DNA from 2 places in the Neobacillus oceani genome. Region 2 is predicted to be linked to the other one. Evidence: a T-box and tRNA genes for the amino acid it is inferred to sense, from the RefSeq annotation. Region 2 holds a T-box; the other holds one or more tRNA genes.
The links. A T-box is a leader RNA that pairs with one kind of tRNA and senses whether it is charged. The one in region 2 lies ahead of serS (serine--tRNA ligase), so its partner is inferred to be a tRNA-Ser.

Region 1: it encodes a tRNA-Ser, which carries the amino acid that the T-box ahead of serS (serine--tRNA ligase) is inferred to sense. The anticodon was not compared.

The regions. Positions count from the first base shown of each region.
Region 1 is NZ_CP143543.1:2,503,207-2,509,733, reverse strand. Features, by position in the region: gene V1499_RS12535 (hydroxyacid dehydrogenase) at 1-135, shown strand, start outside; gene V1499_RS12530 (tartrate dehydrogenase) at 150-1,229, shown strand; gene V1499_RS12525 (endonuclease MutS2) at 1,686-3,617, shown strand; tRNA gene V1499_RS12520 (tRNA-Ser) at 3,687-3,771, opposite strand; gene V1499_RS12515 (hypothetical protein) at 3,802-4,116, opposite strand; gene V1499_RS12510 (hypothetical protein) at 4,243-4,503, shown strand; gene V1499_RS12505 (DUF1292 domain-containing protein) at 4,585-4,863, shown strand; gene V1499_RS12500 (glycoside hydrolase family 18 protein) at 4,900-6,051, opposite strand; gene V1499_RS12495 (hypothetical protein) at 6,396-6,527, shown strand, end outside.
Region 2 is NZ_CP143543.1:28,625-35,151, reverse strand. Features, by position in the region: gene V1499_RS00155 (deoxynucleoside kinase) at 1-498, shown strand, start outside; tRNA gene V1499_RS00150 (tRNA-Ser) at 861-953, opposite strand; gene serS (serine--tRNA ligase) at 1,056-2,336, opposite strand; T-box leader at 2,412-2,629, opposite strand; gene pdxT (pyridoxal 5'-phosphate synthase glutaminase subunit PdxT) at 2,700-3,290, opposite strand; gene pdxS (pyridoxal 5'-phosphate synthase lyase subunit PdxS) at 3,292-4,179, opposite strand; gene V1499_RS00130 (serine hydrolase) at 4,332-5,690, opposite strand; gene guaB (IMP dehydrogenase) at 5,917-6,527, opposite strand, start outside.

The DNA.
Region 1 (6,527 bases), 2.1 Mb from region 2:
ATTGTCACCCCGCATGTCGGCGGGACGACAGTTGAATGTAATTATATTATGTCAACAACCGTTGCGAAGAATATCCTCCAGGCAGTAAAAGGAGAAAAACCTGATTATGTCGGGAACCCCGAAGTATTTAAATGAAATGGGGATAAAAAATGACTAGGCATTATTCAATTGCCCTTATTCCGGGGGACGGAGTCGGAGTGGATGTCATCGGTGAAGGAAGAAAAGTACTGGAAGCGCTGTGCAAGCTTGATGGCGGGCTGAAATTCGACTATCAGGAATTTGATTGGAGTTGTGAGTATTACCTGAAAAATGGCGTGATGATGCCGGAAAATGGGCTTGAACAGCTGAAGGGATATGATTCAATCTACCTTGGCGCAGTCGGTTATCCAGGCGTTCCGGACCATGTTTCCCTTTGGGGGCTGTTATTGCCGATCCGGCGCCAATTCCAGCAGTATATCAACCTTCGCCCTGTTAAGCTGTTAAGGGGATTGAAATCTCCACTGGCGGGAAAAGACCTGCGGGACCTCGATTTTATCGTAATCAGGGAAAACAATGAAGGCGAATATTCCAGCATCGGCGGGCGGATGTATGAAGGCACTGCGATGGATATGGCTATTCAAAGCGCCGTTTTTACAAGACATGGGGTCGAACGGGTCTTGCGCTATGCCTTTTCTCTAGCAAGCAGGCAGGGAAAAAGAAAAAAGCTGACGGCGGCTACAAAATCAAACGGCATTAACCATTCAATGCCGTTCTGGGATGAATACGTCAGGAAAATAAACAGCGAGTATCCTGACGTCATAACCGAAATTACCCATATCGATGCCCTCGCCGCATTTTTCGTTACAAAACCGGAAACATTTGAAGTAGTCGTCGCCTCGAACCTGTTTGGCGATATCCTTACAGACCTCGGAGCAGCAATTGTCGGGGGACTCGGCATCGCGCCTTCCGCGAACATCAATCCTGAAAAGGATTTCCCGTCCATGTTCGAACCGGTCCATGGATCGGCTCCGGATATCGCCGGAAAAGGAATTGCAAACCCGACTGCCGCCATATGGTGCGCCGGGATGATGTTGGACCATCTTGGTGAATACGAGCTGTCGGCGGTCCTAATGGAATCACTACAGCAAGTTCTGGAGGAAGGCACGGCCTTGACGCCTGATCTTGGAGGGACGGCATCCACCTGGAAATTTGGAGATGAAGTTTGCCAAAAAATCATTGAAAAAGGGTAAATTTTTCTGCTGCTGCCGCTTTACTTTGCTGATTTCCCTATGATACTATTTCAATGAAAACCAATATAGCCTTTTAAGGGAGTATGTTTTATGTCGGGAGCCGTTCTTAACTAATCCAATCAATTGGATACACTCATTCTGGCCGTGTTTTCCTCCAAAATGAATGTTTTGGGGAAAGCTTATTTAGGTGTGGCCTGGAATGAAAGTTAAGAACAATGGCCATACAAGCATACAATCCTTTAACCGTTGTAGCTGTGTACCTTTGTGCACAGCTATTTATTTTGGTTAGGCAACCAATGCTTTTTTAACTCTACAACAACCCGTCGATCGGGGTTTTATTAAGAGTTATAATGGCTTTTTGCCAAAAGGATTAAGAAAGCGGAACATATCCGCTTCTTTGCGGAGCCGCGTTGACATTGTTCAGCGTGGCTATTTTTATTTTTGGAGGGAAAAAAATTGAACGAACACACATTTACTACATTGGACTTTTGCAAAATCAAAGAAGAGCTTTCCGCCCATGCTTTGACCAGTGCGGGAAAAGCCAGGATTGCCAGCCTGGTTCCGTCAACTAACCTTATACAAATTAGGGTGCTACTAGACGAACTTGCGGAAGCGGAGCAAATCATGGCGATCAGCACAAGTGTTCCCGTACATGGCCTCGAGGGAATCGACACGTTGTTGGAAGGGCTGAATAAAGGAGTCGCGCTTAGGCCGGAGCAATTCAGCAGGCTTTATGATTTCCTGGATTGCTGCGGGAAAATGAAGCGATTTATGAAGGATAAGGAATACGTGGCTCCAAGGGTATCCAGCTATATTTATTCAATCGATGAACTGCCTGCCCTCGCTGAAGAAATCATCCGCTGCATCCGGCATGGCGCTGTTGATGACTATGCGAGCAAAGAGCTTTTAAAAATCCGGAAGCAACTCGCCATCCAGGAGGAACGGCTCAAGGAAAAAGTGCAGCAAATGGTCCGCTCCAATAAATACAAACCGTATTTGCAGGATCATATCATTAGCCAGCGAGACGGGCGGTATGTCATTTCGGTAAAAAAGGAATACCGGACAAAGGTTAAAGGGGCGGTGCTTGATACATCTGCTTCCGGGTCGACACTGTTCATCGAACCAGAGGAAATAGCCGCTTTTTCCGAACATCTATTGTGGCTGAAGTCGGACGAGGAAGCCGAAGTCCAGAAAATCCTTTCCTATTTGACCGGGCTTGTAGAAGCAAATGAGCAGAAAATCCGCTTGGCGGTGGAAACGATGGTCCATTACGATTTCTTGTTTGCAAAAGCGAAATATGCACGTGCTATTAACGGCAAAAAGGTTTCGGTCAATGAATCGCATGTTATGAACCTTAAAGGCGCCAGGCATCCGCTGCTCGCCAGCAAGGCTGTTCCCTTTACGATAGCGATTGGCAGCCCGGAGAACGCGCTTGTCATTACCGGCCCAAATACCGGAGGGAAAACAGTCGCGATCAAAACGGTGGGACTGCTGGCGTTGATGGTACAATCTGGTCTCTTTATCCCGGTTTCAGAGGGGAGTGAGATTGCTGTCTATCAGAAAATCCTCGTTGATATCGGCGACGGGCAAAGCATTTTGGATAACTTGAGCACATTCAGTTCAAGAATTGTAAACATTATTGAAATCCTGAAGGAAACAAATGACCTCACCCTCGTCCTTCTTGATGAACTCGGATCTGGAACGGACCCGGGAGAAGGGATGGGGCTTGCGGCCGCCATCCTTGAGCAACTTTATGCAAAAGGCGCTACCTTGCTGGCGACGACGCATTACAGCGAAATAAAGGATTTTGCCAATCAGCACTACGGTTTTATGAACGGGTCAATGGAATTTGACCTTGATACGCTTCAGCCAACATACAGGCTGACCATCGGCAAGGGCGGCAAGAGCCAGGCGTTTGCGATAGCGCTGAAACTGGGCATGCATCCGGAACTAATTAAGAGAGCGCACCGGATCACCTACAGGGAAGAAAAAGATTATTCCCATTTAGTAACAGATAATCGGCGACTAATCGAAATGGAACGACAAATGATCGTCAACCGGCACCAGCAAAGGGTGAAAAATGAAATGAATGGCGCAGCGAAGGCAGTAGCTTCTTTTAACATGGGGGACAATGTCGTGATTTCTCCAGGGAACGAATACGGGATTATTTATAAAGGCCCTGATGAGCTGGGGAATTACATCGTCCAGGTAAAAGGGGAAAAGAAGAAATACAATCATAAGCGCCTGGAACTAAAAATTGCGGCTAGCGAACTCTATCCACCGGATTATGATTTTGACATTGTGTTCAAATCGAAGGAAAATAGAAAAGCGGATAAAATTATTTCGAAAAGGCACGAATCAGGCATTACCATCGAATACGAAGAATAAACAGGAAAAGGCATGCCGGGTTCATGGGCATGCCTGATTTATTAAGACCATCTTAGAAGCATTTTTCCAAAAGCCCGGCGGGAATTGAACCCGCTAGATGCGCATCAGCCTGGCAATCCAGGCCGCGGCCGCTCTGCCGTTGAGCTACAGGCTTTCCGCTCTAGTTTGTCCAATCCTTCTACAGTTATTCGGCGTCCCCTTTTCTCTTTCGTCTGCGGATTTCTTCGGATACAATGAAAGCAAGATCGTCGTTGCCAAAAAGGGATAAAGCGCCAAGAACGGTATTGTCCGGCACTTCTCCGGCTTCCTCTTTTGGAACAGTGAGCTCTATGGCTTCCCGTAAAGCATGGTTTCCTTTCTGTCCCGGATAGGCACTCAAATACAGTTCTTCCGGGTCTAACCCATTATTAACGCACCATTGGGCAAAAATAAGGATCATCATCTTTTCATCAGCCTGATAGTTCTGGATGATCTGTTCTTGCAGGTCTTTTTTATCCATAACGAGTCTCCCAATAACAGTTTTTATTTTAAGTATAAACAATTGCAGGGCGGCGAAAAAGTTTTTTCATCCCGTGCAGGGAAAACACATGAAGTGTCGAATTGTCCATGTAAGGAGTGAAGCCATTTGGATACAGTGATTCTAGTGACCTATAAAATTCCGGGAATGCCGATGCCGATCAAGATTGCTTCAACCATTGAACCGAATAAAGAACAAATTTTTCATAAATTGACAGAGCTCGTTAAAGAGAATAACATGGAAGGCGATATTCAATTCAGGAAACTCCTTGTAGAAAAGGAAAATTCCATGTACATATTCGAACTTGACGGAAAAAGGTGTATGGTGCTGGTCGAAAAACTGGCAAAAATAAAGGAATTTGATTCCTGATTGAATGTTTGTAGGCATTAATTTGTTCTCCAAAGGGAAAACAATGAAAGAAAGCATTCTTTTAAAGTGAGGGGAAGCATGATGGAAAAAATTGAAGTAGGCGAAATCTTTACCATAAGCGATGAAAATAATGAGGAAGCGCAGGTTGAGGTACTGGCCATAATGGAAGTTGACGGTACCCCGTATGCGGCTGTAAGCTTCCTTGAGGACCTGCAGGAAGAGACGGATGATGACATTGATATTTTTTTCCTGAAAGTCGATGAGGAAGGCGACCTGGACGCCATCCAGTCAGATGAGGAGTTTGACAAAGTCGCGCGTGCGTTCGAGGAATTGATGGATCAGGAAGAAATGGAAGACTGATAAGCGGAAGGGGCTGGCTGTTGCTGCCCCTTCCGTTTATTTTCTATGCGAGTTTCCCTTTGCAGCAGAGAAGGAGATGCTTTTCATTTCGTCCCCGATAGCCCTGGCCAGACTTGTTTCACCTTTGCTGTCATGGCCCGCCTCCCAGAGCATCAATCCTCCAAAATTATTTGCCATTGCCAACCTCGTTTTTTTCTTAACAGTTTCCACCCCATTATAGAAATAAACCGTGCCGTTCATTGCGATAGTGTCTTCCCTGGCGTAAGACGGGTAATTTTCGACGATTGCAGCATAGGACACTTGTTTTGCTTCCTGATTTTCAGGCTGCCCATAGAGCGGCAAGCCTAGGACAAGCTTTTCCCTGGGTATGCCAAGTTGATCAAACATGCTGGACCAATAACGGACAATGTTTTTAGTGAAACCATAAGGAGCAAGGTTTTTGGCATGATAGCCACCGTCCCACTGGCCGTCATATGCCATGATGTTCACATGGTCGGCAGCCTTGAAGATACCAGGCGTATAAATAACCGATTCAACTGTTTCGCCGGTAACCGCGTTTATTTTTGAATGGACTGCAATGGACAGTTCCTTTTTAGCAGGCCTAAGCCTTTCGCTTAGCTCTTGCGCAAGAAGTTCCAGGTTGGCCGCATCCCGTTCTGTCCGGGGATGTTCAAAATCGAGGTCAATGCCATCCAAATTTTCTGTTTCTACGATGTGGATTAAATTATTGACAAGGTTTTTGCGTGCTTCCGGATTGCTGATCGCCGCAGAGAAATATGGATAAGACTGGCCGCCCTGTATATGGTACCAACCTCCAACCGCAAGAATTGCCTTAGTCCCTTCACGATGGGCAAGGGATACTGTTTTTCTGAGATTTTCTCGCGCCATGCCGCCGTTGAACAAAACAGAGCCATCCGCTGTTGGATGCGCGAATGAAAAAAGAATATGGGTAAACGCCGTAAAATCTATTTCCTCGGGATTTCGGAAATCCTGTACGTAGCCTATAACTACTTTAGAAGAGCCAGATTGAACTGTATCAGTACGTTCATTTTCCATTCCATCGGAACTTGAAGAAGGCATATACGCTTCTTTTGCGAGATTCCCAGAATAATAGATTCCCGAAAAAAATCCGCCCGCAAAGAAAGCAAGCAGCATGATACCTAGAATGATTTTCTTTCGAGAAAGCATGTTAACCCACCTTTTAAACATTGCTGATTAAAAGTGTAACAGAAATTAGGCGGGAAGAAGGTGGCAATTAAAGGGAAGCCGAGCATGAGCACAAAAGAGCCAGCCGGAATTCGCTGGCACTCTTTTTTCTGTGTAAAATTATTATCGGAAAGAAATACCCAGTTCTGTGGAAAAGGCTTGCCGAGAGCCCAATAGCTTACACCCCGCAGCATGTATTCTTTAATCAGAATTGAAAATAGGGCGCGCTTAATATTGAAAGGGAATGAAGGGAAGAATATTACGCGGAGGATGCAACAAGGGTGATGAAACATCCGCGTTTCACTGAATGAAAGGAGAGACATCGTATGGAAAAAGAAGAGAAAGAAGTGAATGAACATCGAGAAAATGATGATACAAAGACTACATATGGACTTAAAAAGGATGAAAGCCTCCTGTCTGTAAAATTTGCTCCTCCTGAAAATCCGGATTTAAGAGAA
Region 2 (6,527 bases):
TTATTCTTTTTGAATAAACGGTTTAAAACGGTAAAGGAATGCATCAGCTGGCACGAGCCTCTTTATACGATCCAGGACAGGTCGATTTATGAGGATTGGTATTTTGCCTATGTGAATAAAAAACTTGGACGGATATCCGAGCTTGAATTCAGAATTTATGAAGACCTTGCCGACAATATGATGGAAGAAATCAATGAACTTCCAAAAAAAGCTCCGGAGCTTATGGTTTACTTGAAAGGCTCCTTTGATACCGTTATTGAACGGATTATGTCACGCGGTAGGAGTTTTGAAATCAACCCAGAGTTGAAGGAGTACTACTTCGAGGTATGGAAAGGCTATGATGAATGGGTCTTTAACCACTATAAAGCCAGTGAAGTGCTCGTCATCGACATGGATGTAACCGATATTGTCAACCGCCCCGAAGATGCCGCACGGGTGTGCAGGGAAGTTGATAATAAATTGAACGAAATCCTTTTTACTAAAACGCATACCGGCTGATTAGCTGGTATGCGTTTTTTAGTTGGAGCAGGAATGTGGCTCGGGCTTTATCCCGCCTAACAGTTCATTAAGTTTTGAATAGAAAAAAGTGAGCCGTAAAGCATTTGTGCGTCGTCAGTTATATATAAGGAGAAATGGGGTGGTTGAATGGAGGGCAAGAAGGAAGAAGGTTCTTATTATCTCGAGTTCTTTTTAACCGGGGGGGTTACCGTGGAAGATGCCGATAAAATGATCGACGAGCTAACCATGCAACTAAAGGATTAATCTACTCAACAATATAAAAAAAACCGCCGCAGGCGTTTCGCGTTGCGGCGGATTTTGTCTCCAGTTTTATGCGCGTTGGTCATACATAATCGAATAAATGGCGGAGGAAGAGGGATTCGAACCCCCGCGCGGTTTAACCCGCCTGTCGGTTTTCAAGACCGATCCCTTCAGCCAGACTTGGGTATTCCTCCGTTTCGACAAAGGTTATATTACTATAGGTTGGACGTTCATGTCAACTGGAAACCTTGGTTGTTTTTAAAAAAAGGACGGGATAATCTCCCGTCCCGATTTCTTTAGTCAGGCTTAATTTCTGTCCGTCCGCCCATGTACGGTCTTAGCACTTCAGGGATGGTGACAGTTCCATCTTCCTGCTGGTAGTTCTCAAGAATCGCTGCGACTGTACGCCCGATTGCGAGGCCGGAACCGTTCAGAGTGTGGAGGTGTTCAGGTTTCGCGCCTGGTTCGCGGCGGAAGCGGATATTCGCCCTTCTTGCCTGGAAAGCTTCAAAATTACTGCAAGAAGAGATTTCACGGTACGTGTTATAGCTTGGAATCCACACTTCGATATCGTACTTTTTGGCGGCGGTAAAGCCCAGGTCGCCTGTACACATGCTTAGGACACGGTATGGAAGCCCGAGAAGCTGCAGTACCTTTTCCGCGTCAGCAGTAAGCTTTTCAAGCTCATCGTAAGAATCCTCAGGCTTTACGAATTTCACTAGTTCCACCTTGTTAAACTGATGCTGGCGGATAAGCCCTCGTGTATCACGGCCGGCAGATCCTGCCTCGGAACGGAAGCAAGCGCTGTACGCCGCATAGCGAATCGGCAGCTGGTCTCCATTCAAAATTTCATCCCTATGAAGGTTCGTTACGGGTACTTCGGCAGTCGGAATCAGGAAGTAATCCTCGCTTTCAATCAGGAAGGCGTCTTCTTCAAATTTTGGAAGCTGGCCAGTGCCTGTCATACTAGTCCGGTTTACCAGGTATGGAGGAAGCACCTCTTTGTAGCCGTGCTCATCCACATGAAGGTCGAGCATAAAATTCATCAATGCCCGCTCAAGCCGCGCACCGAGCCCTTTGTAAAAAACAAACCGGCTTCCAGTAACCTTTGTGGCCCGCTCAAAATCAAGGATTTTGAGATTGTCGGCAATATCCCAATGGGGCTTAGGCTCAAAGCCGAAATTTCGTACTTCCCCCCACTTTTTGATTTCTACGTTCTCGTCTTCCGTTTCCCCAACCGGAACGCTTTCATGCGGCAAGTTCGGGATGCTCAATAAAAGCATATCGAGCTCTTCCTCCACCCCTCGAAGCTCGTCATCGAGCTCCTTAATGCGGTCGCCGACCTCGCGCATTTCAGCAATCAGCTGGTCCGCATCTTTTTTCTCGCGCTTTAAAGCAGCAACCTGCTGGGATACCTCATTCCGTTTTCCCTTCAGCTGTTCGGCCTCGACAATCAAATCACGCCTTTTCCTGTCCAGGCTCTCGAACTTCCCAAGGTCTGTGAGGTCTTCGCCGCGATGCTGAAGCCTCTTCTTCACTCCTTCAAAATCCGCGCGCAATACTTTAATATCCAGCATGCTCAAACACTCCTTTTTCTTTTGTTCAGTTGAGGCGGGGCTGTTTTTTTGGACGCAAAAAACTCCCGTCCCCAAAACAGGGACGGGAGTTAACCCGCGTTGCCACCCTGGTTGGCCGCACACAGCAGCCCACCTCAATTTCATAACGGTTTGACCCGAAAGCACTTACTTGCCAAAAGGCGTTCCATGCTTTGCTCAAGGACGGATTCACAGGCGCCACACACCGGTTCGCACCTGCCACCGGCTCTCTTAAGAGTGGGATTCCCGCTACTTTTTCCTCTCAACGCTTTTCCACTATTGTAAATTTGTACTTTTTAATGTACTACAATTATCGCCTTATTGCAAATACTTTATTCCCGCTCTTTATGCAGGCTGCCCGTATTTCGCCTCTTCCGCCATTTTGATAAAGTAGGCGGCGAGCCTATGGTCTTCCGTGAGCTCTGGATGGAAGGAACAGCCCAGGAATTGCCCCTGCCTTGCAGCTACAATCCTATCATTGTGAGTAGCAAGTACTTCGACCCCTTCACCCACTTCAACGATATGCGGAGCTCGGATAAATACAGCTGTGAACGCATTGGCTACCCCTTTGATTTCAAGGTCCGCTTCAAAGCTTTCACGCTGTCGGCCAAAGGAATTCCGCTCAACCGTCACATCCATCACGCCAATGTGGGGTTCATCGTATCCGACGATATTTTTTGCCAAAAGAATCAGCCCCGCGCATGTTCCGAACATCGGCCTTCCGGAAGCCGCAAAGGCTCTTAGTTCTTCCATGAACCCGTATTTATCAATGAGTTTCCTCATCTTCGTGCTTTCGCCGCCTGGAAGGATCAGCCCGTCCAAGTCCTTTAGCTGCCCGACTGTTTTAACCTCTACGGCCTCGGCTCCGGATGCAATGACCGACTGGACATGCTCCCTGACTGCACCCTGTAAGGCCAATACACCAATCTTAACCATATTACCAGCCGCGTTCCTGCATACGATCAGCCATGGCAAGGGAAGAAATTTCAATCCCTTTCATAGGAGTACCGAGGTTTTTCGACAATTCGGCGATGAGTTTGTAATCCTGGTAGTGGGTAGTCGCTTCGACAATCGCTTTTGCAAAAAGTGCAGGGTTTTCGGACTTAAAAATACCTGAACCAACGAATACTCCGTCAGCGCCTAGCTGCATCATTAAAGCAGCGTCCGCGGGAGTTGCAACTCCGCCAGCGGCAAAGTTGACAACCGGCAGGCGGCCAAGGCGCTTAATTTCAAGTAGCAGCTCGTATGGCGCGCCAAGCAGCTTTGCTTCTGTCATTAGTTCGTCTTCGTTCATGTTCACGACTTTTCGGACCTGGGCGTTTACCTTGCGGATGTGCCGTACCGCTTCAACAATGTTCCCGGTTCCCGGCTCACCCTTTGTCCGGAGCATTGATGCTCCCTCGCCAATCCGGCGGGCAGCTTCTCCGAGGTCGCGGCAGCCACAGACAAATGGAACGGTGTAGTCCCTTTTATTCAAGTGGTACTCTTCATCCGCCGGAGTCAGAACTTCACTTTCATCAATATAATCCACGCCCATCGCTTCAAGGACACGCGCCTCAACAATGTGGCCGATACGTGCTTTTGCCATGACCGGAATTGAAACGGCATTCATGACTTCTTCAACAATACGTGGGTCAGCCATACGGGCAACTCCGCCTGCAGCGCGGATATCAGAAGGTACACGCTCTAGGGCCATAACAGCTACAGCGCCTGCTTCCTCCGCAATTTTTGCCTGTTCCGCGTTGACAACGTCCATGATGACGCCGCCTTTTTGCATTTCAGCCATACCTCTTTTAACACGGTCAGTACCTGTATTCACTGTCATTTCCCCCTGGAATTATAATATGTTTTCTAAAAGAGACTATACCGATTGGAATAGTCCTTATTATTAAAATAATCTATGAAAAATAGGCCCCTGTCAAGACAAGAGCCTATCCTCATACGTTTCCAATCTAACTAAACCGCAAAGCTGCCGACTTAAAACAACCCTTTAATGCCGGAAACAATGCTTCCCCATAAATCAGCGAAGAAGCCGCCAATCCCGCCCATCATTAGGACAAACCAATTTGCTTTTTCAACATTTTCAGTCGCGATGACCGGGGAGGTTACGCTGCCTTGCCCTTTGTCTGTAAGGAAGGTAGCTTTATTGCCATTCTTCGCTTCCAGGGTCACATAGCCGACGACTTCTCCCTTTTTAATAGGGGCAGTCATTTCACCTTTGCTATTTACTTTCTTTTTGTCGAGGACGAGAACAGGTTTGTAATTATCCTTTTCACCGTTTTTGATAATCAACGAAATCGGATCTTTCGTCCGGATATTTACCTTGTCTTCCTTCCCCTTTATAACATTAACGGTTTTCTTCCCTTTTATCGCAGAATCTGCAGGGAGAATTTCTGTTTTGGTGTAATTTGTAAAAGCATAATCGAACATTTTTCTTGTTTCATCAAAACGGGCCTTATAATCCCCTTTGCCTGATGCATTTTTCGCATCCATTACGACTGTGATGAAACGTTTGCCATCACGGCTTGCCGTTCCTGTGAAGCAGTAACCGGCAAAGTCAGTCGTCCCGGTTTTCAGGCCATCAACCCCAGGGTATTTAAACACAAGCTCTGGAAGCATCCAGTTCCAGTTTTCCATTTTAATGACGTCATCGGTACCCGGCCTGAATTCCTTCCTTGGAATGCTGGTCGTTTCGAGCACTTCCGGAAAGTCCTTCAGGAGATGGAAAGCGAGCTTTGCGGTTGCCTTTGCAGACATGACGTTTTCATCCTCGGCTCCTGTACCTTCAGGATGCATCCCTTTGTAATCGCGGTTGTTCAATCCTGTTGAATTCACAAACTTATAATCTTTTAAACCGAGCTTTTCGGCTTTATCATTCATCATTTTTACAAAATTGCCTTCCGAACCGCCAATAACCTCAGCAATGCCAATAGTCGCGGCATTCGCGGAATAAATTGTCATCGCCTCATACAGTTCCCGAACGTTATACGTACCATCCGCCCTGAGCGGCACATTGGACAAGCTGCGGTCATGCGACAATTTATGGACTGGATCGCTAACCGTATATTGCTGGTCCCATTTCACCTTTCCTTCTTTTACAGCCTCAAGGAGAAGGTATTCTGTCATCATTTTCGTCATGCTGGCAATACCCAGGACATTATCTGCATTCTGTTCAAATAAAACTCTACCCGAATCCGCATCAACAAGAATGGCAGCGGCGGCATTGATTTTCAAGCTCGCCTCACCGGCTGCTTTGGCGGGTGCAGTAAACAGCCCTGCCGTGACGGCCACTGCAAGAACGATGGCTATATACTTCTGATAAATCCTTTTCTTCACTGTTACGCCCTCCAACGATATTCTCCCACTCTTAACGGACGCCTTGGCCCTTGCGGAAGTTTCACTTTATACACGTTTACTATCTTAACATACATGCGGAATGTTGGATAGACAGAGGTTTGCCCTATCTTCCTGCCAAGATTTTCAAGTCTTTGGTGATAGCCAGTTGCCTTCACTCTTTATAAAAAGAAGAGGCGGGAATTTGTCCCTGCCTCTTGTTCCATTATTATGAGTAGTTTGGTGCTTCCTTTGTAATTTGGACATCGTGCGGATGGCTTTCGCGCAGGCCGGCACCCGTCATTCGGACGAATTGGCTGTTTTCACGCAATTCCTGCAGGTTTGCCGTTCCACAATAGCCCATTCCGGCCCTTAAGCCGCCGGCAAGCTGGTAAATCGTTTCGGCAAGCGGCCCTTTATATGGTAGGCGGCCCTCGATGCCTTCAGGAACAAATTTTTTGCTGTCTTCCTGGAAGTAGCGGTCCTTTGAGCCTTTTTCCATCGCGCCTTCGGATCCCATTCCACGGTATACCTTGAAGCGGCGGCCCTGGAAGATTTCTGTCTCTCCCGGGCTTTCAGTAACGCCCGCGAGCAAGCTTCCGAGCATAACAGCATTTCCTCCAGCCGCAAGTGCCTTGACGATGTCGCCGGAATATTTGATACCGCCATCAGCGATAATCGTCTTGCCGTGCTTTCGGGCTTCCGTTGCACAGTCATAAATCGCAGTAATTTGCGGCACGCCTACACCAGCAACAATTCGGGTCGTACAAATCGAACCTGGGCCGATTCCAACTTTGACAACGTCGGCGCCAGCTTCGAATAAATCCCGTGTTCCTTCCG